2 regions of the Collinsella sp. AF39-11AT genome follow, and region 1 is predicted to be linked to the other one. Evidence: riboswitches for the same ligand, from Rfam matches in the RefSeq annotation. Region 1 holds a riboswitch; the other holds the start of a gene.
What was found. A riboswitch is a leader RNA that binds a small molecule or an ion and turns the genes downstream of it on or off. The one in region 1 is predicted to bind thiamine pyrophosphate.
Positions count from the first base shown of each region.

Region 2: another riboswitch for thiamine pyrophosphate. It lies ahead of thiC (phosphomethylpyrimidine synthase ThiC); the one in region 1 lies ahead of thiM (hydroxyethylthiazole kinase).

Region 1 covers NZ_QROG01000018.1:20,722-30,422, forward strand. The annotation lists gene DW037_RS07755 (thiamine phosphate synthase) at 76-771, opposite strand; gene DW037_RS07760 (thiamine-binding protein) at 768-1,109, opposite strand; gene thiM (hydroxyethylthiazole kinase) at 1,113-1,952, opposite strand; TPP riboswitch at 2,004-2,114, opposite strand; gene DW037_RS07770 (HAD-IIB family hydrolase) at 2,278-3,186, shown strand; gene DW037_RS07775 (LysR family transcriptional regulator) at 3,197-4,093, shown strand; gene DW037_RS07780 (5-methyltetrahydropteroyltriglutamate--homocysteine S-methyltransferase) at 4,249-5,382, shown strand; gene DW037_RS07785 (uracil-xanthine permease family protein) at 5,505-6,839, shown strand; gene DW037_RS07790 (alpha/beta hydrolase) at 6,901-7,566, opposite strand; gene DW037_RS07795 (carbohydrate-binding domain-containing protein) at 7,774-9,558, opposite strand.
Region 2 covers NZ_QROG01000008.1:64,511-74,211, reverse strand. The annotation lists gene DW037_RS04905 (DUF47 domain-containing protein) at 254-877, opposite strand; gene DW037_RS04900 (inorganic phosphate transporter) at 945-1,994, opposite strand; gene DW037_RS04895 (hypothetical protein) at 2,245-2,583, shown strand; gene DW037_RS04890 (Bax inhibitor-1 family protein) at 2,668-3,363, shown strand; gene DW037_RS04885 (TIGR02452 family protein) at 3,505-4,644, shown strand; gene DW037_RS04880 (SGNH/GDSL hydrolase family protein) at 4,723-5,382, shown strand; gene thiD (bifunctional hydroxymethylpyrimidine kinase/phosphomethylpyrimidine kinase) at 5,635-6,465, opposite strand; gene thiC (phosphomethylpyrimidine synthase ThiC) at 6,644-7,978, opposite strand; TPP riboswitch at 7,971-8,086, opposite strand; gene DW037_RS04865 (hypothetical protein) at 8,150-8,671, shown strand; gene DW037_RS04860 (YaaA family protein) at 8,695-9,504, opposite strand; gene DW037_RS04855 (aminopeptidase) at 9,608-9,701, opposite strand, start outside.

The DNA.
Region 1 (9,701 bases):
GAATGGACGTCCAAACTGGGATGCGCTTTCCGCTCTTGAAGATATGAGGCTGCGGAGCAACTGCTCGGCATAGGTCTATGCTTGCTGCCAGGTATCGACGAGCTCCTCGGCTGCGGCGTAGGGGTCGTCGGCGCTGCAGACGGCGCTCACCACAAAGAAGCCGTCGACGCCGGTGGACTTGAGTTGCGGCAGATCGGCCGTCTTGACGCCGCCGCCCACCACAATGGGGACGGGGCTTGCCGCATGGAGGGCGGCCAGGTCCTCAAAGCTCTTGGTGATGATGGAGCCGTCGGCCGCACGTCCGCAGTCGCGCTTGGTTTCGGTCTCGTGGAGCGGGCCTACGCCCAGGTAATCGACCAGGCTCATGTCGGCGGTCTTGACGTACTCGAGCATCTCCTCGCAGCGGGCGGAAAGGCCCACGATGGCATCGGGACCCAGCAGCTTGCGGCAGACCTCGACGGGGATGTCGCTCTGGCCAACATGCACGCCGTCGACGGCAATACCCTGCTCGCGTGCGGCAAGTACGCAGTCAAGGCGGTCGTCGATCAGCAGCGCGACCTGCCCGGTTTTGCCGGCCTGAGCGATGGCCTGCGCGGCATCGCCCGTCAGTGCGATGATCTCGCGGGCGCTTGCCACCTTGGAACGCACCTGAATGCAGGTAAAGCCGGCGTCGAGCGCCTGGGCCACCACATCGCCCACGGGGCGTCCGAGGGTGTTTTCGGGGCCGAGTACCAGATAGGCCGAGATATCAAGGTTGTCGCGGATGCTCATCGTGCTTCCTCCTGCTTTTTGATCTGCGCTTCCATGCGCTCGAGTTTGCCGGTCATGGTGTCGGTAAATCCGGGTCGAATATCGGCTTTGAGCACGACTTCGGTGCGGATGCCCTTGCTCGCCAACACAAAGGTCGCGTCGCGCACGACCTGCATGACCTCGTCCCAGTCGCCCTCGATCTCGGTGAACATCGAGGTGGTGCGGTTGGGAAGGCCGCTCTCGCGAATGACGCGCACGACCTCGGCGATCTCGGCGGATAGCTCGTCACCGGTGCCGCACGGGGCGATGGCCACGGCGACCAGGGTGTTCATGCCGGCATTGGTTGCGGGCTCGGACATGGCTTATGCCTCCTCGAGCTCGAGTTGGTTGTCGGCAATGTCCTGGGCGGTTGCGCGGTAGAGCTCGTCGATAAAGGCGACCTTATAGCTTGCCGGGGCTTCGGCAACGGCGGCGGCACGCGTACCGGCAACGTTGTAGACGGCGGTGCCGCAGATGGCCGCCGTAAACGGGTCGGTGGCGCAGGCGTACACGGCCAACACGCCGCCCTGCGAGCAACCGCAGCCGGTGATCTTGGACATGAGCGGGCTGCCGCCGTGGGACTTGGCCACGGTCGTGCCGTCGGTAATCAGGTCGACTTCGCCCGAGACCACTACGGCGCCGCCGGTGTAGCGGGCGAGCGCCACGGCGGCATCGCGGGCGGCGTCTACCGTGTCGGTGGTATCGACGCCGCGCACGCGGCTCAGATCGGCCGCTTCGCCCTCAAGGCCCCACAGGCCGGCGAGCGCGATGATCTCGGAGGCGTTGCCGCGCACGATGGCGGGTTTGTACTGCTTGAGTTCGTTTACCAGCTGGGTGCGCAGGCTGCCGATGCCCAGTCCAACCGGATCGAGCACCCAGGGCTTGCCGGCGTCGTGGGCCGCCTTGGCCGCGCGGGGAATCGTCTGCTCGTAGATGGGGAAGAGTGTGCCCATGTTCAGATAGATGGCGCCGCCGCCGGCAACGAGCGCCTCGCCCTCGTCGGGCAGATAGACCATGGCGGCCGAACCACCCACGGCGAGCTGCGCGTTGGCGACAAAGTCAATCGTCACCGTGTTGGTGATGGAGCCCGCCATCGGATTGGTGGCGCGAATCTCCTCCACGGCCTTGACCACGTTTTGCTTGAGCTGTTTCGAATCGATCACTGCACATGCCTCCTTGGCATAGAAAAGGGGCGCTGTGCATAGACAGCGCCCCTAAAAAGGCGGCATGCTCCCTACGCCAGCATTAACTGACAGGTTCAAAGGATTGGGCCCCATGCCCTCTCAGCCTTGTGGTTTGCACCGCCGGCACTCCCGCATCGAATCTGTTGTTCCCTATACTAGCGCACCTGCCAAAAAGGGACAGGTTTATTTTGGCAGGTAACAACTGGGGCTTTGCGTTTTCCCAGATAAAACCTGCCAATATAAACCTGTCTCTTTTTGGCAGGTCGGTACAATAGACGGGATTAAGAATGACCGAGGGGGCCTTATGATTAAACTTGTGCTGACCGATATGGACGATACGCTGATTCCAGCCGGGCATGACGGCGCCAGCGACTACGCCATCGAGGGCATTCATGCCATGCAGGCGGCGGGTCTGCACTTTGGCCCGGTTTCGGGTCGCCAGCCCTCCGCGATGGGCTGGATGTTCCGCAATCGCGCCGAGTGCTTCTCGACCGGCGCGTTCTGCAACGGCCAGGTCATGTTTGTGGACGGCGAGGTGGTAGCCTCGCATGCGACCGACAACGCCGCCCTTATGCGCTTGGCTGACTACTTGGAGCAAGAGACCGACGATACGTATCTGAAGGTCTACGGCCTGGGTGATGACTTTTGGGGCAACGATGCCTATTGTGTGACGAGCGACCCCGAGCGCGTGCGCCGCGCCATGGAGTCGGGCGGCAACGCATGGCTCAAGGGCGAAGAGGCCCCGTGCCGTCCTGTCGTCGATGACGCGTCGGTGTTCAAGGCGAATATCTGGAGTGCTCGTTCGCGTGAGGAGCTCGCGGAGCTACGCGAGCGCGTTGCCGCTGAGGTGCCGGAACTCTCGCTTGTGTTTCCCAACAATCGTGTGCGCCTGTTCGACATTCTTCCAGCAGGTTGGGACAAGGGTTGCGCTGCGCTGGAGCTGGCGCGCGCTTTGGACCTGACGTCCGACGAGGTGGCCGTATTTGGCGATTCCGATAACGACCTGCCCATGATCGGTGCCGTCCCCAACTCCGTTGCAGTCGCCAATGCCAACGAGGCCGTCACGGCTGCCGCACGCTGGCATATCGGCGCTGCGGCAGACGATGCGGTTGCCGGGGCTCTGCATCAGATTGCCGCCTGCGCCGCGACGGGGGAGATGCCGTCGTTTATGCGTCAGGCAGATGCGGCGGGTTCGGGTATCGCGGACGTCTAGGGAGGCCATCATGAAGCTTCAACAGCTCAGGTATGTCGTCAAAGTTGCCGAATGCGGCAGCATCACCGAGGCCTCGCGCCGGCTCTTTGTGTCGCAGCCTTCGATTACCGCGTCGATCCGCGATCTCGAAAACGAGATGGGTGTGCACATCTTTGAGCGCACCAACAAGGGTGTCATTGTGTCCGAGGAGGGCGAGACCTTCTTGGGCTACGCGCGCCAGGTGCTCGACCAGGCGGATCTGCTCGAAGGCAAGTACAAGGGCGAGTCCGAGCAGGTGCCGCACTTTAGTGTGAGCTGCCAGCATTATTCCTTTGCCGTTAACGCGTTTGTCGATGTGATCCGTGAGTTCGATGCCGCGCGCTACGACTTTACCCTGCGCGAGGAGCAGACTCACGAGATTATCGAGGACGTCGCGCATATGAAAAGCGAATTGGGCATCCTGTATCTGTCCGAGCACAACCGCGAGGTCATCGAGCGCATGCTGGCGGCCAACGAGCTCGTGTTCGAAGGGCTCTTCTGCGCCACGCCGCATATCTTCGTCTGTGCCGACCATCCGCTGGCGGACCGCTCCAGCGTGACGCTCGAGGATCTGGAAGACTACCCGTTCCTGTCCTACGAGCAGGGCAGCTACAACTCGTTTTACTATTCCGAGGAGCTGACCTCGACGTTTGAGCGTCGCAAGAATATCCGCGTGCGCGACCGTGCGACGTTGTTCAATTTGGCCATGGGCCTCAACGGCTACACGGTATGCTCGGGCGTGATCAGCCACGAGCTCAACGGCCCCGGCATTATCTCGATTCCGCTCGACGTGGACGAGTACATGGAGATTGGCATCATCACGCGCAAGAACACGACGCTTACGCGCTACGGTCGGGCCTATATCGACGTGATTCGTCAGCATATCTAGACTGCTGCGTCCTGTACAGGTCAAATCTCTTCATGGCAGTCCCAACTGATATAGGAAGCATCTATATCAAACTGTTATAAACGTATATTTTACGATGGCTATATGAGCGCTCATACTCTGTCCCAGTAAAGCAACCAATGCAAAGGGAGATATCTATGAGCACTTCAATTCAACCGAACGCGCCGTTTCGCGCTGATATCGTCGGCAGCTTTCTTCGTCCGCAGGCCGTAAAGGATGCCCGCGCTGCCTATGCGGCAGGCACGCTTGATGCCGAGGGGCTTAAGGCCGTCGAGGATGAGGCTATTCGCGACCTGGTGGACAAGCAAAAGGCCGCCGGTCTGCAGGTGATTACCGATGGCGAGTTTCGTCGCAGTTACTGGCACCTCGACTTTATGTGGGGGCTCAACGGCATTGAACGCCGCACCTCGCGTACGGGCTATATGTTCCACGACGAGGAGACCACGGCTGACACCGCCGTGGTGACCGGCCCCATCAGCGGCGAGAACCACCCCTTCGTCGAGCACTTTAAGTTTGTCAAGGCACTCGAGGGGGAGGGCCACGTTGCACGCCAGACCATTCCGGCGCCGATCCAGACGTTCTCGGAGGTTACGCTCGACCGCTGCGATGGCCAGCAGGAGAGCCTGCGCGCTGTCTATAAGACCGATGAGGAACTTGCCGACGCCATCGCGGCGGCCTACCGCACCGTGATTGCCGACCTGTATGCCGCAGGCTGCCGCAACGTTCAATTTGATGACTGCACCTGGGGCATCTATTGCGATACCGACTTTGTGGCAAAGACTGGTATGAGCCCGGTCGACCTGCAAAAGGTGTCCGAGCTGGGCGTGGCGCTCAACAACGCCGCCATCGAGGGCAAGCCCGACGACCTGGTCATCAACACGCATGTGTGCCGTGGTAATTACCACTCCACCTATGCCTTCGAGGGCGGCTATGACCCCATCGCGCCGTACCTGTTCGCACACGAGAACGTCGATGCGTTTTACCTTGAGTTCGATACTCCGCGTGCCGGTGGCTTTGAGCCGCTCAAGTACGTTGCCCCCGGCAAGAAGGTCGTGTTGGGCCTAGTGACCACCAAGGCCGCTGAGCTTGAGGACGAGGATGCCATCGTCGAGCGTATTCACGAGGCTGCAAAGTATGTTCCGCTCGAGAACCTGTATCTGTCGCCCCAGTGCGGTTTTGCTAGTTGCGAGATTGGCAACAAGTTGACCGAGGACGAGCAATGGGCAAAGATCGCGCTGGTCAAACGCATTGCCGAGCGCGTTTGGAAGTAGCAGTAACGTTCGCAGGTGACGGCGCGTGCGAGACATGGTGCATCGCGTACAATGGTTCGGATCGTATCGTTCGGGCAGGTTATCCGATATGCCCGATCGCCCTTCCATTCGAAAGGACATCCATGTCCCAGTCTTCGACGCCCGCCGTCACCGATGCCATCTACGACGCATCGTCGCTCGGCCGTCCGCGCATGTTTTTGCTCGGCCTGCAGCATCTGTTTGCCATGTTTGGCGCCACGGTGCTGGTGCCCGTGCTCACCGGCCTCTCGGTGTCGCCAACGCTTTTGTTTGCCGGCTTGGGCACGCTGCTGTTCCACTTCCTGTCGCGTGGTAAGGTGCCGGCATTTTTGGGCTCATCGTTTGCCTTTATTGCCGGTTATGCCGCGATTGCGCCCAACGGCGAGGCCGAGCTTTTGCCCTACGCCTGCCTAGGTGTAGCCTGTGCCGGCCTGCTCTATCCGGTGCTGGCGGCCCTGTTTCGCGCGTTTGGTGCCAAGCGCGTTATGCGCTTCTTTCCGCCGGTGGTGACTGGCCCCATCGTCATTTCCATCGGCCTGATCTTGGCAAGCTCTGCCATCGCCAACTGCCAGACCAATTGGCTTGTTGCCGTTGTCGCTGTGGCGGTGATCGTCATCTGCAACATCTGGGGCCGTGGCATGGTCAAGATCGTGCCGATTCTGCTGGGCGTTGTGGTGAGCTATGCCGTTGCGACTGCGCTCGGCGAGGTTGATTTCTCGGGCGTCGCAGCCGCTCCCTGGGTTGGCTTGCCCGTCGTGTGGGATAACACCGTGTTTGCGCTCTTTGGCCCGCAGTTCGATAGCGGTCTTGCCACGACGGCCATCATCACCATTATGCCGCTGGCCTTTGCGACCATGATCGAGCATATCGGTGATATCTCGGCTATCGGCTCCACTTGCGAGCGTAACTACATCGCCGATCCTGGCCTGCATCGCACGCTGCTTGGCGACGGCCTGGCGACCATTCTCGCATCGCTCTTTGGCGCTCCAGCTAACACCACCTATGGCGAGAACACCGGTGTGCTTGCCCTAACGCGTGTGTTTGACCCGCGCGTGATTCGCATTGCCGCATGTTGTGCCATTGTGCTCTCGTTCTGCCCCAAGTTCGCGGCTGTCATTGCGGCCATGCCGGCGTGTGTGATCGGCGGCGTGTCTCTCGTGCTCTATGGCATGATCAGCGCCGTGGGCGTCCGCAACCTCATCGAGAACCAGGTCGATTTCCAGAACAACCGCAACGTGCTGGTGGCCGCCCTGGTGCTGGTGCTTTCGCTCGGCATTGCGTACAGCACTGCCGGAGCTATCGTGTTGGAGCTGGGCGGCGTGACCATTTCGCTCTCGGGCCTTGCCGTGGGTTCGCTGGTGGGCATTGTGCTCAATGCCATCCTACCGGGCAACGACTTTGAGTTTGATGTCTCCGAGCTTGAGGAGGCTGCTGAGTAGCAGCTGTGTTCAGCTAAAACAAGATATGGTGCCCATGCGTATATGCGCGTGGGCACCATATTTAATGCGTCAGTATCCAGTGGATGCCGCGGGCCATGCGCAAGTCGGTCTGGGAAAAGTGATTGCCGGGGTTGAGCTCCAGCGTCGTGGGAATACCACGTTCGCCGAGCAGCTTTTCCATTGCGCGCGTATCGTCGAGTACGTGCCGCATCATGCGGTTGGGAGTCTTGGCCTCCTTTTTACCGAGCGACAGATAGACAGCCTGCGGGCTGCTGGCAAATGGCGCCGTGCTGGCGCGATCGACAAAGTCGGGAAACCATAGCGACCCCGATGCGCTCGCGGCGCGGTCAAAGGCGTCGGTTTGCCAGAGGGACCAGAGTGCGAAGAGGCCCGCGAGCGAGTAACCGGCAATGCCGCGCCAGGTGGGCGGCTGAGGAAGCGACGACTCGACCTGGGGGATTATCTGATTCAGCAGCTCATCAAGAAAATCGGCAGCTTGGCCGCCGAAAGGTTCGGCATCGCGTACGGTCCCGTCGCATGCCCAGGGGCTCAGCTCGCGATTCCAATCGAGCCCGCCAATGGTGACAAGGGCGAATGGCGGACAGTTGAGCTCTCGGCAACACTTATAAACCTCGCTGCCGTCGCCCACGACCACAGGAAGGTAGATGACAGGCGCGCTTTCCGTATGATTCGAATAAACGGTTATCTGCTTTTGATGCGCTTCCATGACGGGCTTCTCTCGGCGTTGTGATATCGACGGCCCCCATTGTCGCACGCCGGCTCATGCAGGTTGGGCTAGACCAAAGACAATCTCGTGCATACCCTGCGGACGCATATGGAAAACGCCACCGCCGGAGGGGAGCTCGGCGGTGGCGTTGTTAAACGGTGCTGGGACTCGGAGCCTTCGCGGGAGCTGCCATGTGCGCAGAGGCGTCTAAGAGCGCTTGCGGCTCGCCATGGTGCCTGCGGCGATAGCGGCTGTTCCCGCAAGGACGGTTGCCACGATGGCCGCACCCGAGGTGTCGCCGGTTGCCGCGAGCACGCCGGTAGTCTTGGCTTTCGTGATTGAAGCCGCAACGGCCTTGGTCGGCTTTGAGCCCTCAGGCTTGGGGTTCTGCTTGGACTCCGCGGGCTTGCTTTCTGCGGGCTTGGTCTCGTCGGGCTTGGGGTCTTCCGGCTTGGCTACCTCGGGAGGTGCGATGACCATGCTCTTGGCGACAGCTTCGTTATAGGGGGAGTCGATCACAGCGTCGCCCGTGCCGATGGCTTGGCCTGCCTCGTAGATGCCGTCACGGAGCTTGCGATAGTCAATGACCTTGCCGCCTTCGGGCGTCTGGATGGCGGCGTTCTCAATCTTGATGGTGCCGATTGCCTTGCCGTCAGCGCTCATGGCACGGGCAAAGATTGCCGCTGTATCTCCTTCGGCCGTTACCTTGCTGCGGATGATCGAGATGACTGCGGGTGTGACGCCCTCGCTGGTCTGGGCGATGATGCCGATGTTCTCGCCTTGGGGCTCGGGGCTCGTCTCGCCATCTTGGTTTTCGCTGTAGGGGATGGGGCCGTCGCCGTTCTCGACATAGCGGGCTATGGCCTTGACAACGGAGTCGCTGATGTAGATGTGGCCACCCTCCTCGTTGGGTCGATCGCTTCTGGTGGAGAATGCAGCCGAAACCTCGCCTTCCGCAAACGCGTCCACGGTGGAGCCGTTCTTGACGACGATATCGTCTGGGTAGGTGAAGAGGGCAATGGCGCTACCGTATCTGCCTTTACTTGCGCGGACTGTCACGTTTGCATGATCGAGGGTGATGCCCTTGTGGGCATAGACGCCATATTCAACACCGTTTACGTTGAGGGAGGCGTTTGTGGCTGCGAGGCTGCCCTTGGCCTCGACGGCAGCGTCTTTCTCGGAGCTTGCCTTGACCTGGCTGCCGTCCGAGATGTTGATATTGCCGCCGCTCCAAAGGGCCTCACCATCAGCTGAGCTTGCCTCGACCGTCCCGCCACCCTTGATGGTGAGGTTCTTGTCGGTTCCAATACCCTTGTCCTCGGTAGTCCTGGCGGTGACGGCTCCGCTGTCGTCAATCGTGATATTACCGTTTGCCCTGATGCCATCCGATGCACCCGTGGCGTTGACGTTGCCCGAACCTTTGATAGCGAGATCACCCCCGGCATTTATGGCGTCAAACCCAGTGCTCGTGGCGTTGACGGATCCGGCTCCGTCGATGTTGATATTACCCGTGGAGAGGATAGCGTCCTCAGTAGATGTCACGCTGAGCGTGCTGCCCGCGTCGCCTTGGATATTGAGCTCGGCGTTCTCGTTAGTGCCATGAGAAACGTTGATGCCTTCGATCCATTCGGCAGTGACGATGTTGGTCCCCGAGTAATTCACGTTGAGCTTGCCTGCGGCCTGGATCTCGCCGCCGTTATAGTTGTTGAGCTTCAAGTCGTCGGCGCCGTCCCACGACCAGGTACCGGCCTCGTCGCTCGCCGCGGTGTTGTACTTGTTGCCGCCGACCTTGACCCATTCCGCTGCGAGCGAGACGCTCGGCATGAGCAGCGAGCTCACCGTGAGCGCGCACACGGCGCCCGTGACGATGCGGCGCGTCACGCGGCGCCAGCTGCCGTGCGCGAGTCCTATGCGACGGCGAACGTCGGGTTCGGCAACATGGGTTCCGGCGGTAGTGTCATTGCGCTTGGGGGTCGTGAACAAGGCTGCCATGGTTGCTCCCGTTCTCATAGGGCCTATACGGCTAGATTCAGCGTATCTGCTGGATGTTGCCGGCGGTAGTGCCGTTTGGAGGGCAAAATGTCCAAAATCCGGAAGAGGAATAAGCTGCGCACCTACGCGTTGTCGGGCATTAA
Region 2 (9,701 bases), on a different contig from region 1:
AACCAAAAGTAACCCAAAGAGTACCCAAAGCAGCAATCAGCCAAACGCTCATCAAGGGCCAAAGTGTCCGAACGGATACCAAAGGTCCCTTCAGCCAAACCCCCATCGCGCTAAATCTATCAGCCAAAGTTCCCAATGGTGGTACGTAAGGCGAAGGGCCGGCCACGGTTTACTTTCGAACGACTCTGCAAAGCAGCCGGAGTGAGAAAGCAAACCGTGGCCGGCCCTTCGCCGCCGGGACACGTACCCCCAATTAACTGTTCTTCATGACAATCGAATCCACGACATCGGCCACATTCTCGCAGCAGTCGGCGCAGTACTCCAGGAAGGCGTACACGTCACGCCAAGCGATGACCTCGAGCGGGTCCTTGCCGTTAACGTGCAGGTTACGCATGGCGTTGATATAGAGCTCGTCGGCCTCGGACTCGATGGTGTTGATCTGGATGACGAGCTCGCGCAGCGTTTTGGACTTGCGGTAGTTAGGCAGCTCGACCATCAGGTCTTTCATGGCGCGGCAGGCGTCGGTCACCTTGTGGGCGATCACGATGGCATCGGGATGGATGCTCTGGATGTTGGTGAAGTAGACGCGCTGCACGACGCCCTCGATACGGTCGAGCACGGTGTCGAGCGAGCAGCTCATCAGGTCCAGATCCTCGCGCTCAAGCGGGGTGATAAAGGCGGTGAGCAGGGCGTCCTCAAGCTCATGGTGCTTCTTGTCGGCCGCATGCTCGATCGCATGCATCTTGTCGAGCATATCGTGAATCTTTGCGGGATCGAAGTTCTCGAAAATCTTGATGAGCAACTCTGCGGCCTGGACAGCAAGGTCGGCGCAGGCGACGTAGTTGTCAAAGTAGAACGAATCGGGTTTCTTTGCCATGGGTGGGTCCTTTCGAGGTGAAGACGGGTGGGCGAAGTGTTGCGGTCCAGATGGACGTTCGGTTTGACTAGAGGAACATCATGAACAGCTTGGCCATGACAAAGCTGATGAGTCCGCAGGCGGGGAAGGTGAAGAACCAGGTGAACATCATGTCCTTGACGACGCCGAAGTTGATGGCCGAGAGGCGCTTGACGGCACCGACGCCCATGATGGCGCAGGTCTTGATGTGTGTGGAGGACACGGGGATGCCGGTAAGGGTGGCAAGCAGCAGGTTCGCGGCGCCCGCCAGGTCGGCGGAGAAGCCCTGGTACTTTTCGAGCTTGACCATGCTCTGGCCAACGGACTTGATGATGCGCTCGCCGCCCACGCTGGTGCCGATGCCCATGGTGGCCGAGCATAGCAGCATAATCCAGATGGGGATGCCGGCATCGCCGACGCTCGTCTGGCCGCTGGCAAAGGCCACGCCTAAAAAGAGCACGCCGATGAACTTCTGTCCATCCTGCGCGCCGTGCATAAAGCTCATGGCCGCAGCGCTCGCGATCTGAGCGTATTTAAAGAAGACATTGGCACGTCGCCTGTTGGCGGCGGCGAAAAGAATCGAGACGAGCTTGCACAGGACCCAGCCCATGACAAAGCCCAGACCGATGGAGAGCGCCAGGCCGTAGATGACCTTCATCCACTCGTGGACGTTGACGCTGCTCGCACCGCCGAGGGCGATGGCGGCACCGGTCAGGCCGGCGATAAGGCTGTGGCTTTGCGAGGTGGGGATGCCAAAACGCGACGCTGTGGCGCCGTAGACGACGATGGAGAACAGCGCCGCGCACAGACAGGCGAGCGCCATGGTGCTGTTTCCTCCAAAGTCGACAATATGGGAGATGGTGTTGGCGACGCTCGCGTTAAAGTGCGTCATGATGAGCACGCCAAGGAAGTTGAATGCGGCACTCATGAGAATAGCGGCGCGGGCGGGCATGCAACGCGTAGTGACGCAGGTCGCGATGGCGTTGGGTGCGTCGGTCCATCCATTGACGAAGATGGCGCCGAGCGCGAGGATCACGGTGACGGCAAGGACTGGGTTCGACACAAGTTGGCCGAGGAAGGTTGAGAACGTTACGTCCATATATGGGCTTTCTCGAAGTTTGCAGGCACGTTACAGAAACATGATAAATCGTATCACCTCCTGCGGGTTTCTTTACCGAGTTCTGATGGGAGCAGTGAATTTTTTGGCACTAAAAATGAATATTAGCCCTGTTGACCGTGGGTGTTCTTTTTGCTAACACACCATGAGGACACGTGCGCGCGCCCCAACACCCCAAAACCACAGCCTGTTCGCTTTACAACATGCAAACATGCGTTCGATAATAGGAGGCATGGAATATCGACAGACAGATGGCAAAACTCGGCGCGTGCACAAGCAGTATGTGGACGTCGTGGCTCGCATCCTCGCGGGCGGACAGGTCGTGCCGGTCACCGTCTGCTGGGTCGACGGTCGTTGCTTTACGATTGACGAGATTGTCTCGACCACTGGGTTTGGCCTGACGGTTCACGGCATTCGTACGGCAACCTATAAGGTGCGTTTTGGCGGGCACGCGACCGAGTTGTATCTGGAGGACCAGGCGCGCGAACGGCCGGACGGCTCGCAGGCCCACGTGATGCGTTGGTGGGTCTGGGCGTTTGACCGCACGCTCGAGGGCGAGCGCCGTAGGTAGGGACGCACGGCGTTCGGGTACAATGGTAGGAATCTTGTCATCTGCTGCGCCGTCATTCGCGGCGCTTTTTGAAAGGACGAAGCTATGAACGATATCCAGGGCTATCAGAACGGCCCCGTCGAGACCGGCGCAAGCCGCGCCAAGGAGATGTCGCCGCGCGCGTACAATCTCGCCATGTCTGCCCTGATCTTCTTGGGCTTTTGCGCCATGGGCGCCGGCGCCTACTTTACGAGCACCATGTCGTTTGCGCGCATGATGATGAGCGGGGCCGCCCTGCCGCTGGTTTTTGGCTCGTTTATCCTGACCATTGTCGGCATCGTCATGATGTCAGCTGCCGCCAGCAAGCAGTCCGTGGGCCTGTCCCTTGTGGGCTACGTAATCTTTGCGAGTACCTTTGGCCTGACCGCGTCGTTTGGCCTTGCCAACTACGACCTGCCCACCATCAACACTGCCTTTATCGCCACGGCCGCCATCACCTTTGTCTTTGGCGCCTTGGGCGTGACGTTCCCCAAGTTTTTCCAGCGCGTATATGGCATCGGTTTTGGCATTCTGCTCGCCACGATTCTGGTTGAGATCGTGCTGATGTTCATGGGCGTCTCGCAGACCATCACCGACCTGATCGTGATCGTGGTGTTCGCCGGCTTTATTGGTTACGACACCTATGTTGCCACGACGGTGCCACCCACGCTGCCCAATGCGGTGCTCATGGCGTCCAACCTGTTCGTGGACATTATCAACGTGTTCCTGCGCATCCTGAACATCCTCGGTCGTCGCGACTAGCGCGGGGGATTGCAGCGTTTCTTGTCGGACGCGGTAAAACGATGCGAAAGGCGGTCCTGCGGGGCCGTCTTTTTTGTGCGCGGCGGGGTATCATGGATGGGAAAAAGCCGATAGCGGCAGCGACAGGAAAGGTGGCCACGTATGGCAGACGTCGACAACAGGAACCGTAACCGCAGGCCCAACCGCGCGGGACAGCCCAACCCCAAGCGCGAGGCCCGCGCCAAGGCCGCCGAGCGTCACGTGGCAACTGTGTCCGAGGCGTGTGCCAAGGATATCGAGCGCTCGCTTGCCGGCGTTCGCGAATTCGACGGTATGCCTGCCGGCTTTGTCGCGGCGATGAAGGCCAAGGCCCAGAAGGCTGCGGCTGCCGAGGAGCCGGTTGCCGAGGAGTCTGAGTCCGCTGAGGTTGCGTCCGCCGAGGCTGAGGTTGCGTCCGCCGAGGCTGAGGTTGCGGCTGAACCTGCGCCCGCAGAGGAGACCGACGAAGTCGAGTCCGCGCCTGCTGCTGAGGAGCCCGCTCCGGTCCTGCCCGAGGTCACTGTGCTTGATGCCTCCGCCACGCAGGCAATCCTCGATAACGGTCGCGGCTATGCGCAGTTCTGCGACATGGCCGTGCTCGCCTTTGCCTCGTTTACCAATCCGGGCGGTGGATATATTCAGGGTTATCTGGGCCAGGAGGCCACGCTGTGCGCCGATTCGTATCTGTACAACGTTCTCGATAAGCAGCGTAAGTGGTACGGCGAGAACCGTCGCCGCAACATCAACTGCGAGCTCTACCGCAACCGTGCGCTGGTGGTGCCTGCGGTGCGCTTCGACCGCAACCACGTGCATGCATACGCCGACGTGATCGTGGCCGCCGCGCCCAACGTTAGGCGCGCCCGCCAGGAGTATCGCGTGAGCGACGATGCTCTGCTGGATGCCCTGCGCGACCGCATCCGCTTTGTCCTTGCCATCTGCGATGAGCTTGGTCGCGAGAAGCTCGTGCTGGGTGCTTGGGGCTGCGAGAACAACGGCTTTGATGCCGAGGCCGTGGCCGAGCTCTTCCGCAAGGAGCTCGCGTCGGGCGACTTCAAGGTCAAGCAGGTCTTCTTTGCCGTGCCCTCTACGCGCTGGGATGAGGACTTTGCCAAGTTCGAGCACGTGCTGGCAAACTTCCCCGAGCGCAACGAGGAGTCCTATGCCCAGGTTGCCGCCCGCGCCGCAGCCGCTCGCGCCGCCGAGCAGGCCCAGACAGCAGTCGAGGATGATGAGGACGAGGATGACTGGCGCAAGTACCTGTAAGCGGTGCGCGCGATGTGATATGCCAAGCCGACGGGAGGGGTTGCCCCCGTCGGCTTTTTACTGAATGAGGAGCTCAAGATGAAAAACGTTCTGTGCTTTGGTGACAGCAACACCTATGGCTATGATCCGGCGGGCATGCGCGACGGTACCGCGGTGCGCTATGCGCAGGATGTGCGCTGGTGTGGCGTGGTCCAACGTGACTTAGGCGAGGGCTGGCATGTAATTGAAGAAGGCCTCAACGGCCGCACGACGGTACGCGACGACATGTGCCATCTGGACACTAACCTCAACGGCATTCGCGCGCTTCCGATGCTGCTCGAGGCCCATAAGCCGCTGGACGCCATTGTGATCATGCTGGGCACCAACGACTGTAAGACGGTCTTTAACGTGACAGCTTCCGATATCGCCCGTGGCGCCATGGCGCTGATTCGCGCCGTCCGCGCGTTTCCGTGGACCGACGCTGCGCCTTGCCCGCGCATCCTGCTGATGGCTCCTATCAAGATCAAGCCGCAGATCGCCGATGTATATATGACCGATTTTGACGAGCGTTCCGTCGAGGCATCTGAACATTTTGGCGAGTACTATGCGCACGTGGCCGAGCAGTTTGGCTGCGACTTTTTGAATGCCGCCGAGTTTGCCGAGCCGGGCGATATCGACTATCTGCATATGATGCCCGAAAGCCACGAGAGCTTGGGACATGCCGTGGCAGCCAAGCTCCAAGAGATGCTCGGTGAGTAGCACGGCCCCAAACCACCACAGAGTTCCCCTTGCGGGGGCTTGTTTCGTTTGTTTGTCTTGATCTGTAACAGTTCCAAGGCCGAAAACGGGCTAGATGTTACAGATTAAGATTATTTAGGTCGATATCGATTGTTTGTCTTGATCTGTAACATCTAGGGTCGATTTTGCCGAGTTACTGTTACAGATCGAGATGTTTGTGGGAGCCACCGCAAAGGTGCCTGTCCCCTTTGCGGCGGTTTTGGGCTGCGAATCTTAATATTGCCACATGTGATTGACGGGGCCGGAGCCTTTGCCCATGTTCAGGCCGGCGGCCAGAGCGCCGGTTAGGTAGGCCTTGCCGCCGTTGACGGCGTCGGCAAGATCCATGCCCTGGGCCAGCGCGCAGGCGATGGCGGACGAAAGCGTGCAGCCGGTGCCGTGTGTGTTGTCGGTCTCGATGCGCTTGTGGCGGAACCACGTGGTGAGCGGATCGCCCAGATGGTTGCCCTCGTCATCGAGTGGCGCGGGTTCGGCCAATACATCGTTAGCCTCGTTGACAAGATGCCCACCCTTAACGAGGGATGCGCAACCAAAGCGGCGGGTGAGGAGCATGGCAGCATTTTGCTGTGTGCGCTCGGAGTCGACCTCGTAGTCAAGCAGGGCCATGGCCTCGGGAATATTGGGCGTGATGACGGTTGCTAGTGGGAACAGGCGGCGGGTGAGCGCCTCGGCGGCATCTTCGGTAATCAGCCGTGCGCCCGAGGTGGCTACCATGACGGGGTCGACGACCACGTTTGTCGCGTTCCAGGCGCTCAGGCGGTCGGCGATAACCTCGATAATCTCGGCAGAGGAAACCATGCCGATCTTGACGGCGCTGGGGCGGATATCGTCAAATACGGCGTCGATCTGCGCAGCGACGATATCAGGGGAGATATTCTGCACGGCGGTGACACCGAGCGTGTTTTGTGCGGTGATGGCGGTGATGGCCGTCTCGGCATACAGGCGGTGCGCCGTGATGGTCTTGATGTCGGCCTGAATGCCGGCGCCACCGCTGGAATCGGATCCTGCGATGGACAGGACGGCAGGTACCTTACTGCGATCCATGTTTGCTCCCTTGTTCGGTCGGAATCAAATGGGTCTTTAAGCCAGCATTATAAAGATGCCCGGGCCGACTCTATGTCGAACCCGGGCGGGCGATGCAATCTTTACGCAAATGTAAGCAAATGTTCACACGTCAACAATTGACGAACACCATGTTACCGATTGTGGCTCCGGTGACGAGTTAGTCCTCCATGCCGAGGTCGATCGTCGTGCCTTCGAACACCTTGTTAACGGTGCGGACGGCGCACATCTTGCCGCACATGGTGCAGGTGCCCTCGGTGGCGGCGGGGGATTCTTCGTAGCGTTTCTTGCCGGTGACCGGGTCGAGAGCACACTTCCACATGGCATCCCAGTCGAGCTTGCGGCGTGCCTGGCCCATCTTGTCGTCCATGTCGCGGGCGTGCGGTACCTTCTTGGCGATATCGGCGGCGTGCGCGGCAATCTTAGTGGCCATGAGGCCATCGAGCACGTCCTGGGCGTTGGGCAGGCACAGGTGCTCGGCCGGCGTCACGTAGCACAGGAAGTCGGCACCGGAGCTGGCGGAGATGGCACCGCCGATGGCAGCGGTGATGTGGTCGTAACCCACGCCGATATCGGTCACCAGCGGCCCGAGCACATAGAACGGGGCGTTGTGGCACAGGCGCTTCTGCAGTTTCATGTTGGCGGCGATCTCGTCGAGCGCCATGTGACCCGGGCCCTCGACCATGACTTGGACGCCGGCGGCCCAAGCGCGCTTGCACAGCTTGCCCAGCTCGATCATCTCGGCGGTCTCGGTGGCGTCGTTGGAGTCGTAGAGGCAGCCCGGGCGGCAGGAGTCGCCGAGCGAAATCGTCACGTCGTACTCGTGGCAAATCTCGAGCAGCTCGTCAAAGTACTCGTAGAAGGGGTTTTCGTTGCCGGTGACCTCCATCCAGCCAAACAGCAGCGAGCCGCCGCGGCTCACGATGTTCATCAAGCGGCCGGTCTCCTTAAAGGTCTTGGTGACCGACTTGTTGATGCCGCAGTGGATGGTCATAAAGTCCACGCCGTCCTCGGCGTGCGCGCGCACGACCTCGAACAGGTCATCCTTGGTAAGCTTGACCAGCGGCTTTTCCATGTAGCCGATGGCGTCGTACATGGGGACGGTGCCCACCATGAGCGGCGTCTCGTCGATGAGCTGCTGGCGGAACTGGCGCGTCTTGCCCGAGTTGGAAAGGTCCATGATGGCGTCGGCGCCAAAGTCCTCGGCGATCTTGACCTTCTTCCATTCCTCGGCGGCATCGGCTTTATCGCCCGAGATGCCCAGGTTGACGTTGACCTTAGTAGACAGGCCCTCGCCGACACCAAAGGCGCGCATGCCTTTTTTGATGTGCACGATGTTGGCGGGAATGGCGATGCGGCCGTCGGCCACGCGCTCGCGGATGTACTCGGGGTCGCGATGCTCGCGCTCGGCGACTTCCTTCATCTGCGGCGTGATCTGCCCGGCGCGGGCGAAGTCGATTTGCGTGACGAGCTTGGGCTCGGTCTGTGTGCTCATTGGCACGGCTCCCTTCGTTGGCATTACCCATATCAGGTTTGCGGGTCAGGGCGGGCGCGCCCAGTCTCAGCCTGCCGTCTTGTCCTGCAAGCTCCCCGTTTATGTAATGGGCTCAAGTATAGCTCGAATGGGTACGATTGGCCTAACGAGCGTGCCTGTGGGGAGGCGAACATGGAAGACAAGCATCTATATCGAGAGACGCAATGGGATGTATCGGCCGAGGAAAGCCGTGCGCACCATGGCCTTGTCGCGATTGGTTTTGCGGTGCTTGCCGTGCTGGTGATTGCCTTTTGTATCTGGACGTTTGGCGGTCACGGCGGCGCTGCATGGGAGTTCGAGGCTGATGATAGCCTACCGATTATGACGGTGAGGAGTACTGGCGGTAATGCCAATACGCTCGCCGTTCCAGGCGACTATTGGTATCCGCGCGACGAGTTTGTGCAGCTGCAGTTGAGTGGTGGGTCGATTCCTGGTGAAGAAATCGAACGCGTGACTTACGACGTGGCGCTTAAAACGCTGACGGTGCAGCTCAAAGACCGGGGAGACGTCCCCACGACCATGGATATCGCCCTGACGGAATGGCGTCTGGAGCCTCCTGCGGGTGTTACGGTGTCCGAGGTCGAGCACGTAAAGATTACTTATCAAGATGGCTCGACGAGCGAGATTGCAAAGGCCGATGGCTTGGCGGAGTAACGGGGTGTTTGGAAACGGTGGGCCTATTGTGCCCGCGCGTTCATGAAAACCAGGGAGTCTTTGTCTGAAAGCTCGGGGATGTGACGATAGCCGATGTTGAATGCGGTAAGTTCGCTTGTATCCTCGAGCTTGTTTTCTGCCATCCACCGCACCATGGCGCCGCGCGCCTTTTTGCTGGCGGTCGAGCGCTGGATGGGCTTGCCGTTGCGGATGCCTTCGCCAAAGAGGCATGTGACGACCGTGGCGTCGCCCGCGAGGTGGGGCAGAACGGCTTTGGCATACTCTACGCTGGCGAGGTTGACGATCGTGGTGTTTGAGCCTGCCGGGGCGATAGCCCGCGCGAGCTTGTCGCTCCAAAACGCGTAGAGGTTTCGGGCATCGTCGACGGCGAGCTTCGCGCCCATCTCCAGTCGATACGGTTCAACGGCATGAAAGGGGCGTGCGCATCCGTAAAGGCCCGAGAGGATCCACAGATGGTCTTGCAGCCATGCGAGCTGTGCGGCATCCATGACCTCGGGCGCCATGCTCTGGTATTGAATGCCGTGATAGGACATGACGGCAGGGGAGAGGTGACGGGCGAGTGCGGGATTGTCAAGATCGCCGTTATTCAGGATGGGCCGGAACTCACGCAGGGTGTTGAGGCAAGGTCCCAGCAGTTTGTCACTCACGTTCCACAGCGCCTGCAGGCCGCCGCTGCCTTCATTCCGCTCGATATCTAGCAATGCGCGGTGGAGGCGAGCCGTCTCGTGCGCAGAGGGTGGAATGCCCTGGACTTCAAAAGCATCTTGGGCCGCGCGCATTTGCTTGGCGGGCGAAATGATGACCTGCAGCATGGACTCTCCTCTGCCAAGAAGGAAGTTGCGGTGGAATACGGTCTGTCTTGGCCGTTTATGGGCCAGTTTAGTCCGTATTTCACCGCAACTGATGAAGGGTCGGTTAGGCGCGCTCGAGGAAGGCCTTGTAGCCGCGATAGGCCTCGTAGATATCGGCCTTGTTAGCGACCTCCCACAGGGCGTGCATGGACAGGACG